One region of the Kitasatospora sp. NPDC058218 genome, then DNA from elsewhere that is predicted to be linked to it. Evidence: riboswitches for the same ligand, from Rfam matches in the RefSeq annotation. Region 1 holds a riboswitch; the other holds the start of a gene.
The links. Region 1 has a riboswitch for cobalamin ahead of ACFVYI_RS28525 (cobalamin biosynthesis protein). Riboswitches for the same ligand answer to the same signal wherever they lie in the genome.

Region 2: linked by a shared signal. The riboswitch ahead of metE (5-methyltetrahydropteroyltriglutamate--homocysteine S-methyltransferase) and the one ahead of ACFVYI_RS28525 (cobalamin biosynthesis protein) in region 1 are both predicted to bind cobalamin.

What each region holds. Positions count from the first base shown of each region.
Region 1 covers NZ_JBHVWC010000050.1:16,030-21,717, reverse strand. The annotation lists gene ACFVYI_RS28530 (cobyric acid synthase) at 1-1,236, opposite strand, end outside; gene ACFVYI_RS28525 (cobalamin biosynthesis protein) at 1,233-2,204, opposite strand; cobalamin riboswitch at 2,300-2,463, opposite strand; gene ACFVYI_RS28520 (transcriptional regulator) at 2,704-3,417, shown strand; gene ACFVYI_RS28515 (alpha/beta hydrolase family protein) at 3,598-4,713, shown strand; gene ACFVYI_RS28510 (hypothetical protein) at 5,140-5,688, shown strand, end outside.
Region 2 covers NZ_JBHVWC010000006.1:32,780-38,467, reverse strand. The annotation lists gene aceB (malate synthase A) at 1-805, opposite strand, end outside; gene aceA (isocitrate lyase) at 953-2,245, opposite strand; gene ACFVYI_RS05175 (short-chain fatty acyl-CoA regulator family protein) at 2,592-4,010, shown strand; cobalamin riboswitch at 4,117-4,339, shown strand; gene metE (5-methyltetrahydropteroyltriglutamate--homocysteine S-methyltransferase) at 4,477-5,688, shown strand, end outside.

The DNA of each region.
Region 1 (5,688 bases):
GTCCTCGTCGGAGACGAACGCGGCGCCGCCCTCGACGGTCACCACGCCGTGGTGGATCTCGTACCCCGCGACCGGCTGCCCGAACGCCCGGCCGACCGGCCGGGCGAGCACCTTCTCGGCGCCGAACCGGACGTGCGTGGGCAGCAGGGCCAGGCCGTCGACGGCGCCGGCCCGGGACTCGACCTCGTCGTGGATGGCGCGCGCCAGCATCTGGTAGCCGCCGCAGACGCCGAGGACCGGCAGCCCGGCCGCGGCCCGGGCCCGCAGGGCCGGCTCCAGGCCGCGCTCGCGCAGCCAGGCCAGGTCGGCCACGGTGGCCCGGGTGCCGGGCAGGATCACCAGGTCGGCGTCGGCCAGCTCCTCGGGCCGGGTGGCCCAGCGGACCAGCACCCCGGGCTCCTGGGCCAGCGCGTCCACGTCGGTGAAGTTGGAGAGCCGGGGGAAGCGCACCACGGCGACCCGCAGCACGTCGGCGCCGAGCGGCCCGCGGCCCTCGGTGCGGTCCACCACGGTGGTGAGGTCCAGCGAGTCCTCGGCGTCCAGCCAGAGCCCGGACAGCATCGGCAGGGTGCCCAGCACCGGACGGCCGGTCAGCTCGCGCAGCATCCGCAGCCCGGGTGCCAGCAGCCGCGCGTCGCCGCGGAACTTGTTGACGAACCAGCCCGCCACGTGCCGCTGGTCCTCCTCCGACAGCAGGGCCAGCGTCCCGTACATCGCCGCGAAGACGCCGCCGCGGTCGATGTCGCCGACCACCACGACCGGCAGGGCGGCGGCGGTGGCCAGGCCCATGTTGGCGATGTCCCGGTCGCGCAGGTTGATCTCGGCGGGCGATCCGGCGCCCTCGCAGACCACCACGTCGTAGCGGCGGCGCAGGTCGGCCAGGCACTCCAGGGCCCGCTCCAGCAGGACGGGCTTGCGCTCGCGGTAGTCCAGCGCGCCGACCTCGGCGACCGCGCGGCCGAGCAGCACCACCTGGCTGCGGCCGTCCGCGCCGGGCTTGAGCAGCACCGGGTTCATCGCCGCCTCGGGCTCCACCCGGGCCGCCTGGGCCTGCATCGCCTGGGCGCGGCCGATCTCGGCGCCGTCGGCGGTGACGAAGGAGTTCAGCGACATGTTCTGCGCCTTGAACGGCGCCACGGCGACGCCCTGTCGGGCCAGCCAGCGGCAGATGCCCGCGGTGACCACGCTCTTGCCGGCGTCCGAGGTCGTCCCGGCGACCAGCAGTGCGTTGCTCATGCGCTCCCCCTTCTCATCCCCGCCTTGAGTGCCTGCACGACGGCGTGCCCGGCGACGGTCGTACCCAGTGCGAGCAGTCCCACCCGGCGGGAGAGCCGGCAGGCGCGCTCGATGTCGTCCACCGTCACCGGCCGCAGCTCGCCGCCCAGCACCGGCCGGTGCTCGACCCGGGAGCCGTACTGCAGGGTGCCGCCGAGGCGCACGCCGACGGCGCCGGCGAACGCCGACTCGGCCTGACCCGCGTTGGGGCTGGGGTGGGCGGAGCCGTCCCGGCGCCAGACCCGCCAGGCCGTCCGGGGCTCGGGCGCGGCGGCGACCGTCAGCAGCGCGGTCAGCCGCGCGCCCGGCCAGCCCGCCACGTCGTCCAGCCGGGCCGAGGCCCAGCCGAACCGGGCGTGCCGCGGCGAGCGGTGGCCGACCATCGCGTCCAGGGTGTTGACCGCGCGGAACGCCAGCAGCCCGGGCGCCCCCGCGAGGGCGCCCCAGACGAGCGCGTTGACCACGGCGTCGGCGGTGTTCTCGGCGACCGACTCGACCACCGCGCGGGCGATCTGCTGCTCGTCGAGCGCGCTCGGGTCGCGGCCGCACAGGTGCGGCAGCCGCCCGCGCGCCGCCGCGAGGTCGTGCGCGGCGAGCGAGCGTCCGATCGTGCGGGCCTCACGGGTGAGCGAGGTGCCGCCGAGCACCGTCCAGGTCGCGGCCGCGGTCAGCGCGGCCCGCCCGAGCGGTCGGCGGCCCAGGGTGCGGTCGGCGGCCACCGCACCGGCCGCGACGGCGCCCACGCAGAGTGCGGTGAACACGGTGCCGACGGCGCGGTCGTCGCGGTGGATCCGGCGCTCCAGGCGGCCGGCCGCGCTGCCGAAGAGGGCCACCGGGTGGCCGCGGCGCGGGTCGGCGAAGCGGGCGTCGGCGAGGTACCCGGCGGCGGCGCCCAGCGCATGGGCGGCGGCGCGGGTCAGCGGGCGCACGGCGGACAGCAGAGGGCTCGGAAGGTCGGGGCAGCCTGCATCGCGTGCGTGTCCTCACTCAGGGTCCGCGCCCTGGATCGACGTACCGGGGGCGAGAGTCTCCTGGCTTCCGGGGCGAACGCACTCCCGGGCCTTCCGGCGGCTCGTGACGGCCCGCCGCGATGGGCCCCCTCCGGTGCCGCGACGGGCAAGGAGGGACTCCGAGTGCGCTCCCCGGTGACAGTGGCGGGACCGCGCCGGACTCGCACCGGCTTCCTCTGCATGCCTCCGTTTGGCTGAAGGATCCCATCACGCGGCCGAACCGTGCGTCAACCAAGGTCACGGAGGGGTTGGTCACAGCGCCGCCGGGTTTCCCGGCCCCGTCGCTACCTCCGATCGGCACCCCCCGCAGGGGCATGACAGCCTGTGGGATCGTCCAGTCGCCTGGAGGAGCCTCCAGGCCCGCTTCGTGTGTTCGGCGGCTGGGTGGCGGCCGAACCACCCCCTACCGTCTGGTCCCATGCGACGCAGACAGCCACCCGCCCTGCCTCCGGTGCCCTTCTCGCCCGCGGCCGCCCGCGCGCACCGCGCCGGCCTCGGCCTGACCCCCGAGCAGGTGGTCGAGGGCATGGCCGCGCACGGCGTCCGGCTGCTGCCCGCCCACGTCCTCGGCTGGGAGAGCGGTGAGCTGCGCCCCACCGAGGAGGAGTTCATCGCGCTGGCCCGGGCGCTCTGGTGCCCGCCGGCCCAGCTGATGGGCGTCCGCCCGGCCCTGCTGCGGGACTTCCGGGTCGCCCGGGAGCTCAACCAGGAGAGCGCGGCCCACCGGATCGGCGTCACCCCGCGGCAGTACCAGCAGGCCGAGGCGACCGGTCAGTGGGACGGCGACCAGGCGCAGACGTACGCGCTGGCCCAGGCGCTCGGCCTGACACTGCGCGAGCTGGTCGCGGTGACGGGCCGGGGCGAGGAGCTGGACCGGCGGCTGCGGCAGACCGTGGACGGCCGCTGGCAGGCGCACGTCCGGGCGATCGGCCGGATCGTGCCGGTGCGCGAGGACGACCTCGCCACCGTGCTGGCGGTGCTCCAGAACGAGCATCAGGTCTTCTCGCACTGGGGCGCCGGCAGCTGGGGCTCCCCGGCCCCGGCGGCGAGTGCCCCCGGGGCGCTGGCCCGGCCGCTCGGCGAGCGGTTCTGGGAGCTGCTGGGGCGGCTGGAGACGGAGATCCCGGTCTGACGGGCGGGGGGTGGGGTCGGGGGCGGAGGTCGGGGGCCGTGGGGCTTTCCCGCGCCGCCTCGCCGAGGTGATCCCGCGCCGCCATGACCCGGACGGCCGTGTCCGGTGGCCGGGCGCCGTCCCCGCGAGTGGACTGGTGGGCACACTGCCCAGTCCGCGACCAACAGAGCGGGGAGCGATATGCGTTGGGGAACCGCAGCCGCCGTGGCGGCCGCCGCCGTCGGCACCGGAGCCGCCGTCCTGTTGATCGGCAGGAGGGCGTCCGAGCGGATGGTCCACCCGGCGGCCGCCCGCGAGCGGGCCGCCGGCCCCGTCGTCGTGCTGACCCTCGCCGCCGGACGGGCCACCTTCACCCGCGGCGCCGAGAGCGCCCGCCCCGGCCGCTGGGCCGTCGAGTGGGCCGACGGCGGGCACGCGGTGGTCGACGAGATCCTGCACGCCGACGAGCGGGGCGTCACTCGGCGGCTGGTCCGCGCCGACCGGGGCACCCTGACACCCGGTACCGCCGTCCGCTTCACCCCCCGGGTCCACCTCGGCGACCCGACCGGTGCACTCGGCCTGCCGTTCACCGAGACCGCCGTCGAGGGCGAACTGGGCGCGCTGCCCGCCTGGCGGCTCGACGGCAAGCGCGGCACCTGGGTGATCCTGGTGCACGGCCCCGGCGCCGACCGGCAGCAGACCCTCCCGGTGCTCCCCGTCCTGCACCGGCTCGGCCTGCCCGTCCTCGCCGTCACCTACCGCGGTGACCAGGGCGCGCCGGCCTCCCCGGACGGCCTCGGCCACTTCGGCGAGACCGAGTGGCGGGACGTCGAGGCCGCCCTGCGGCTGGCCCTCGACAGCGGCGCCGGGCGGGTGATCCTGTACGGCTGGTCGCTCGGCGCGACCATGGTCCTGCAGACCGCGGCCCGCTCCGCCTGGGCGTCCTCGATCAGCGGCCTGGTGCTGGACTCGCCCGTGCTCGACTGGCCGGCCACCGCCCGCCGGGGCGCCGCCCGGGCCGGTTACCGGGGCGCCGCCGCCGAGCTGGGCGCGCTCGCGGCCGAGGGCCGTGCCGGCGTGGATCTGGCCGACTTCGCCCGCCTCGCGGACGGCACCGACCTGCGGGTGCCCACGCTCCTGCTGCACGGGCCCGACGACGCGCTGGCCCCCTGGCGGGCCGCCGCCCGGCTCGCCGATCGCCGCGCCGACGTGGTCGGCCTCCAGGCCGTCCCCGGCGGGGAGCACGCCGGCCTCTGGAACGCCGACCCCGACCGCTACGAGGAGCACCTGCGGCGCTGGCTCACCCCGCTGCTGTGAGCCGAGGCCGCCTCGCCTCCGCCCTTGCCCCCCGGACCCCCGTCGAGGCCGCCCCGCGCCACCGCCCGGCCCCTCTCCTCCCGTCCCGTCCACCACACCGCCCCCGAGCTGGCGTGTCCGCGTCATACAGATCCGGCCAGGCGGTTTGGCCTCTGTTGCCCGATCTTGTCGACCCCCCGCGACCGCCTCCCGATGGTCGGGGCCGATCGGATGTGACAGAAGGCCGGTACAAGGGGAAGACTGCTCGACGTGACGTCTCGGAATCCGCGCGACCGTGATGCCCAGCTCCCGCCGACGATCGGCTCCGGTGCGACGGTGACCCGTCTCCCCGGAACTGCCCACCGCCCCGCCGGCGCCAGGCCGGGCGGCTCCGGCGTACCCCGCCGACGAGGCCCCGCACCCGCCCCCGGCCGTGGCCGGGTCCCGGTGCCGGAAGGCTTCCCCGCTCCCGCCGAGCTCGCCCCGCTGGCCCGCCGGATGCTGATCGACGCCGTCCGCATCGCCCGCTGGGCCGGTGAGCTCGCCGAGGTCGACAAGCGTGGCGAGCTGCTCCCCGAGGACGCCCGCGCCGCCGGCCGCGCCCTCGCCATGACGGTGGGCGCCGCCACCAAGGCCTGGGGCCAGGCCCTGCTGGTCGGCCTGGTCGAGGCACGGGACGGCGGCGCCGCCCCCGGCTGGCGCCTGCACGCCTGGGAGCACGACGACGAGGCCGTGGTCCGCGGCTGGTCGGCCCTGTTCGACGCCTGGACGCTGCTCGCCCCGGTGCCGCCCGCCGCCCTGCGCGGTGTCTTCGCGGTGCTCGCCGGGCAGGCCGTCGACCAGGCACCGCAGCTGCTCTCCTTCCTGCACCTGGTGGCCGGCCCGGTCGCCGACAGCGAGCTGCTGGAGCTGCTGCGCCGGGGCCTGGACGAGCGTCGGGTCGGCGGCGGCGACGGTGCGCTGGGCCTCTCTCCCGTGCCGCACGCCGCCTCGGCG
Region 2 (5,688 bases), on a different contig from region 1:
GCCCGGCGGCGTGCTCCCGCAGCTCGTACAGGATCTCGTCCATCTCGAAGGCGGCGGTGATCGTCTCGATCAGCACGGTGGCCCGGACGGTGCCGTGCGGGATGCCGAGTTCGGCCTGGGCGAAGGTGAAGACGTCGTTCCAGAGCCGGGCTTCGAGGTGGTTCTCCAGCTTGGGGAGGTAGAAGTAGGGGCCGCTGCCGCGGTCGATCTGCCGCCTGCCGCAGTGGAAGAGGTAGAGGCCGAAGTCGACCAGGGCGCCGGCGACGGGCCGGCCGTCGACCAGCAGGTGGGCCTCGTCGAGGTGCCAGCCGCGCGGGCGGACCACGATGGTGGCGGGCGTGTCGCCGATCCGGTGGCGCCTCCCGTCCGGGGTGCTGTCGTCGATCCGGCGCTCGACCGCGTCGAGCAGGTTGAGCTGCCCGGAGACGAGGTTGTGCCAGGTGGGGGAGGTGGCGTCCTCGAAGTCCGCCAGCCACACCTTCGCACCGGAGTTGAGCGCGTTGACGGTCATCCGGCGTTCGGGCGGGCCGGTGATCTCCACCCGGCGGTCGGCCAGGCCGGGCGCGGTCGGCGCGACCCGCCAGTCGCGGTCCTCGCGGACGGCGCGGGTCTGCGGGAGGAAGTCGAGGGTGCCGGTGGCGGCGAGGGCGGCGGCGCGGCGGCCGCGCTCCGCGAGGAGGTCGGCGCGGCGCCCGGCGAAGGCGTCGTGCAGGCGGACCAGGAACTGCAGGGCCTCGGGGGTGAGGATCTCCTCGAACCGCTCCTCGTGCTCGCCGAGGATCGCGATACGGCTGGTCAGGGTCATCCGGCTCTCCAGGAAGGTGGGCCCGGGGCCGCGTCCCCGACGCGGCCCCGGGCGGGGGCGGCCACAAGGTCCCGTCCCTCAACGGGACCCCGGGCGAGGGTCACGGGCGGCCGGGGTCCCGTCGTGGGGGCCGGCCGCCGGGTCGGCTCAGTGGAACTGCTCGGCCTCGGTGGAGCCGGTCAGGGCGAGCGTCTCGGCGTTCGGGTTGAGCGCGGTGCTGATCGCGTCGAAGTAGCCGGTGCCGACCTCGCGCTGGTGCTTCACCGCGGTGTAGCCGTCCGCGACGGCGGCGAACTCGGCCTCCTGGAGGTCGACGTAGGCGGTCATGCCGTGCTCCGCGTAGCCCTTGGCGAGCTGGAACATCGAGTGGTTCAGCGCGTGGAAGCCGGCCAGCGTGATGAACTGGAAGCGGTAGCCCATCGCGCCCAGCTCGCGCTGGAACTTGGCGATCCGGTCGTCGTCCAGGGCGGCCTTCCAGTTGAACGACGGCGAGCAGTTGTAGGCGAGCATCTTGTCCGGGTACTGCGCCTTGACGGCCTCGGCGAACTCGCGCGCCTGGGCGAGGTCCGGGGTGCCGGTCTCCACCCAGAGCAGGTCCGCGTACGGGGCGAAGGCCAGGCCGCGCGAGATCACCGGCGCCATGCCCGGCTCGACCCGGTAGAAGCCCTCGGCGGTGCGCTCGCCGGTGCAGAACCGGGCGTCGCGCTCGTCCACGTCCGTGGTCAGCAGGTTGGCGGCGAGCGCGTCGGTGCGGGCCACGATCACGGTCGGCACGTCGGCCAGGTCGGCGGCCAGCCGGGCCGCGTTGAGGGTGCGGACGTGCTGGGCGGTGGGGACGAGCACCTTGCCGCCGAGGTGGCCGCACTTCTTCTCGGAGGCGAGCTGGTCCTCGTAGTGGATACCGGCGGCGCCGGCCGCGATCATGCCCTTGGTGAGCTCGAAGGCGTTCAGCGGGCCGCCGAAGCCGGCCTCGGCGTCGGCGACGATCGGCACCAGCCAGTCCGGGCCGTCGTTGCCCTCGGCGGCGTCGATCTCGTCGGCCCGCAGCAGCGCGTTGTTGATCCGCCGCACCACCTGGGGCACCGAGTTGGCCGGGTAGAGGCTCTGGTCCGGGTAGGTCTGGCCGGCCTGGTTGGCGTCCGCGGCGACCTGCCAGCCGGACAGGTAGATCGCCTGGAGCCCGGCCTTCACCATCTGCACGGCCTGACCACCGGTCAGCGCGCCGAGCGCGTGGACGTAGTCCTGCTCGTGCAGCTGCTTCCAGAGCCGCTCGGCGCCGCGCCGGGCCAGCGTGTGCTCCTCGCGCACCGTCCCGGACAGCCGGACCACGTCGGCCGCCGGGTAGCTGCGCTCGACACCCGCCCAGCGGGGGTCGGACGCCCACCGGGCGGCCAGCTCCGCCGCCTGCTGCTCCTGCTGCTGCCGAACCGACTGCGTCATGATCCGCTCCCGGGAATGCTCGTTGCGAAGGGTGTGAGGGTCTTCACCGCGCGGGTGGAGGTGCGGCCGGGGCGCCGGGCGGGCGGCCTGCGCCGCCGGGACGTGGTTGCCCCCAGGGCCCCCGCCGCCGGGCCCCAAGTGCCCGGCGAAGAGGGTGGTTCGTGGTGCGCCTTCCGGCCGCAGCACCGACTCTGGCACCCCCGGTTCGTGCCGTCACCGCTGGACGGCGGCCAACTTCTGCGAAGCGAATCCTGCGAATCTGCGAAGCCTGCGAAGGGTCCCGGGGTCGGACGTGCGGCTATGCTGCCGGGCACCGGACGGGTCGAGGGCAAGGGGAGACGACCGGATGGGAAGGACCTTCGCCGGCGCGCGGCTGCGCCGGCTGCGCGAGGACCGCGGGCTCAGCCAGGCCGCGCTCGCCCGGCTGCTCGAACTGTCCCCCAGCTACCTCAACCAGCTGGAGCACGACGCCCGCCCGCTCACCGTCCCGGTGCTGCTGCGCCTCACCGAGGCCTTCGGCGTCGACGCCGGGTACTTCGCGCCGCCGGACACCGCCCGGCTCACCGCCGAGCTGCGCGACTCGCTCGGCGAGGAGCTCACCGCCGGCCGCCTCACCCCGGGCGACCTGGACGACCTCGCCGCCCGACTGCCCGCCGTGGCCCGGGTACTGATGGACCTGGGCCGCGGCCGCCGGGCCGCCGCCGAGCAGCTCGCCGTCCTCACCGGGGACCGCGGCCCGGTCGCCGACACGGCCCGCACACCGCACGAGCTGGTCCGCGAGTTCTTCTACCGCCGCCGCAACTACGTCCATGAACTCGACATCGCCGCAGAGGAGTTGGCCGAAGGGATCGGGCTGAGGCGGGGCGGGGTCAGGACGGTCCTCGCCGAGCGGCTCGCGGCCGCGCACCACGTCCGGCTGGCCACCGGGGGAGAGAGCCTGCACACGTACGACCCGGCCGGCCGGGTGCTGCGGCTCTCCGACCGGCTGCGCCCCGGCCAGCAGGCGTTCCGGATGGCCACCCAGCTGGCCTACCTGGAACACGACGCCCTGCTCGGTGAACTCGCTGCCCAGGACAGCGCACCGGGGTCGACCGCGTGGTCACTGACCCGGATCGGCCTGGCCAACTACTTCGCCGCCGCGCTCGTCCTGCCCTACCGGGTCTTCCACGCCGAGGCGGAGGCGGCGCGCTACGACATCGAGCACCTCGCCGACCACTTCGGACTCGGCTACGAGACGGTCTGCCACCGGCTCAGCACGCTCCAGCGGCCCCGGCTGCGCGGGGTGCCGTTCTCCTTCGTCCGGGTCGACCGGGCCGGCAACGTCTCCAAGCGCCAGTCCGCGACCGACTTCCACTTCTCCCGCACCGGCGGCACCTGCCCGCTCTGGAACGTCTACGAGGCCTTCGCCGCCCCCGGCCGGGTGCACGTCCAGGTCGCCGCGATGCCCGACGGGCGGCGCTACCTCTGGACCGCCCGGGCGGTGTCCCGCTCACCGGGTGGCTGGGGGCGGCCGGGCAAGACCTTCGCCATCGGCCTGGGCTGCGAACTGCGGCACGCCGGGCGGCTGGTGTACTCCGCCGGTCTCGACCTCGGGGACGAGGCGGCCGCGACCCCGATCGGTCTCGGCTGCAAGGTGTGCGAACGCCCGGCCTGCCCGCAGCGGGCCGCGCCCGCGGTCGGCCTCCCGCTGGCGGTCGACGAGCACACCAGCACCTTCGTGCCCTACCCCGTCCGGGTCGAACCGGCGGCCCGGCCGGGCGACTGAGCGGGGCCGGGGGCCGTCCGGGCCGCTCCGACGGTGCGGTCCGGGCGCTGCCCACGCCACCATCCGCGATCCGGACAATCGCTGACGCGGCGCCGTCGATGGGCCTAGGGTGGGCGGTGCAGTCGGTTCGCCATGTCCTCCAGCCATGGCGTCGCAAGAGGGAACCCGGTGGGAATCCGGGACTGCCCCGCAGCGGTGAGTGGGAACGACCGCCGTCACATGCACTGGGCCCAGACGGGCCCGGGAAGCGACGGCCAGTAGGTGTCCGCCTCGATCAGAGGTGGACGTGCCCGCGAGTCCGAAGACCTGCCACTGCCCGCGTGCACCCCGCACGCGGTGATCTCGGTGACCTCGAGGGCGGGTCGGCGGAGCGGGCGGGCCCATCCTGGTGCCGTGCCCCCACTGTCGTACCTCCACGCCGTCGTGCTCTCCCGGGATCGCAGCGCGACTCGCGAAGGAGAGTTCCGTGTCACCGAGTTCCACCACCCCCCAGGCCACCGTGTACGGCTACCCGAGGCAGGGTGCCAACCGGGAGCTGAAGAAGGCCGTCGAGGGGTACTGGGCCGGCCGCGTCACCGCCGCCGCCCTGCACGCCACCGCCGCCGGACTGCGCCGTGAGAACTGGCGCCGGCTGACCGAGGCGGGCGTCACCGAAGTCCCCACCGGCGACTTCTCGCTCTACGACCACGTGCTGGACACCACGGTCGCGGTCGGCGCGATCCCGGCCCGCCACCGCGCCGCCGTCGAGGCCGACCCGCTGGACGGGTACTTCGCCATGGCCCGCGGCACCCAGGACGTCGCGCCGCTGGAGATGACCAAGTGGTTCGACACCAACTACCACTACCTGGTGCCCGAGTTGGGCCCGGGCACGGTGTTCGCGGCCAACTCCGCCAAGCCGGTCGCCGAACTGCGCGAGGCCCTCGAACAGGGCCACCGCGGCCGGCCGGTGCTGGTCGGGCCGCTGACCTACCTGCTGCTCGCCAAGCCCGCCCCCGGCGTGGCCGCCGACTTCGAGCCGGTCACCCTGCTGGACCGGCTGCTGCCCGTCTACGCCGAACTCCTCGCCGACCTGCGCGCCGCGGGCGCCGAGTGGGTCCAGCTCGACGAGCCGGCCCTGGTCCAGGACCGCACCCCGGCCGAGCTGAACGCCGCCGCCCGCGTCTACCGCGAGCTGGGGGCGCTCACCGACCGGCCGAGCATCCTGGTCGCGACCTACTTCGACCGCCTCGGCGAGGCCCTCCCCGTCCTGGCCAAGGCCCCGATCGAGGGCGTCGGCCTGGACTTCACCGGCCCGGGCGCCGCCAACCTGGACGACCTCGCCGCCGTCGGCGGCCTGCCCGGCAAGCGCCTGGTCGCGGGCGTGGTGGACGGCCGCAACATCTGGATCAACAACCTGGAGAAGTCCCTCGCCACCCTGGGCACGCTGCTCGGCCTGGCCGGCCGGGTGGACGTCGCGCCGTCCAGCTCGCTCCTGCACGTGCCGCTCGACGCCGACGCCGAGCGCGACCTCGACCCGCAGGTCGCCCGCTGGCTCGCCTTCGCCCGCCAGAAGACCGAGGAGATCACCGTCCTCGCCCGCGGCCTGCGCGAGGGAGTGGACACCATCGCGGCCCAACTGGCCGCCAACCGCGCGGACCTGGCCTCCCGCGCCGCGTCCGCGCTGACCCACGACCCGGCC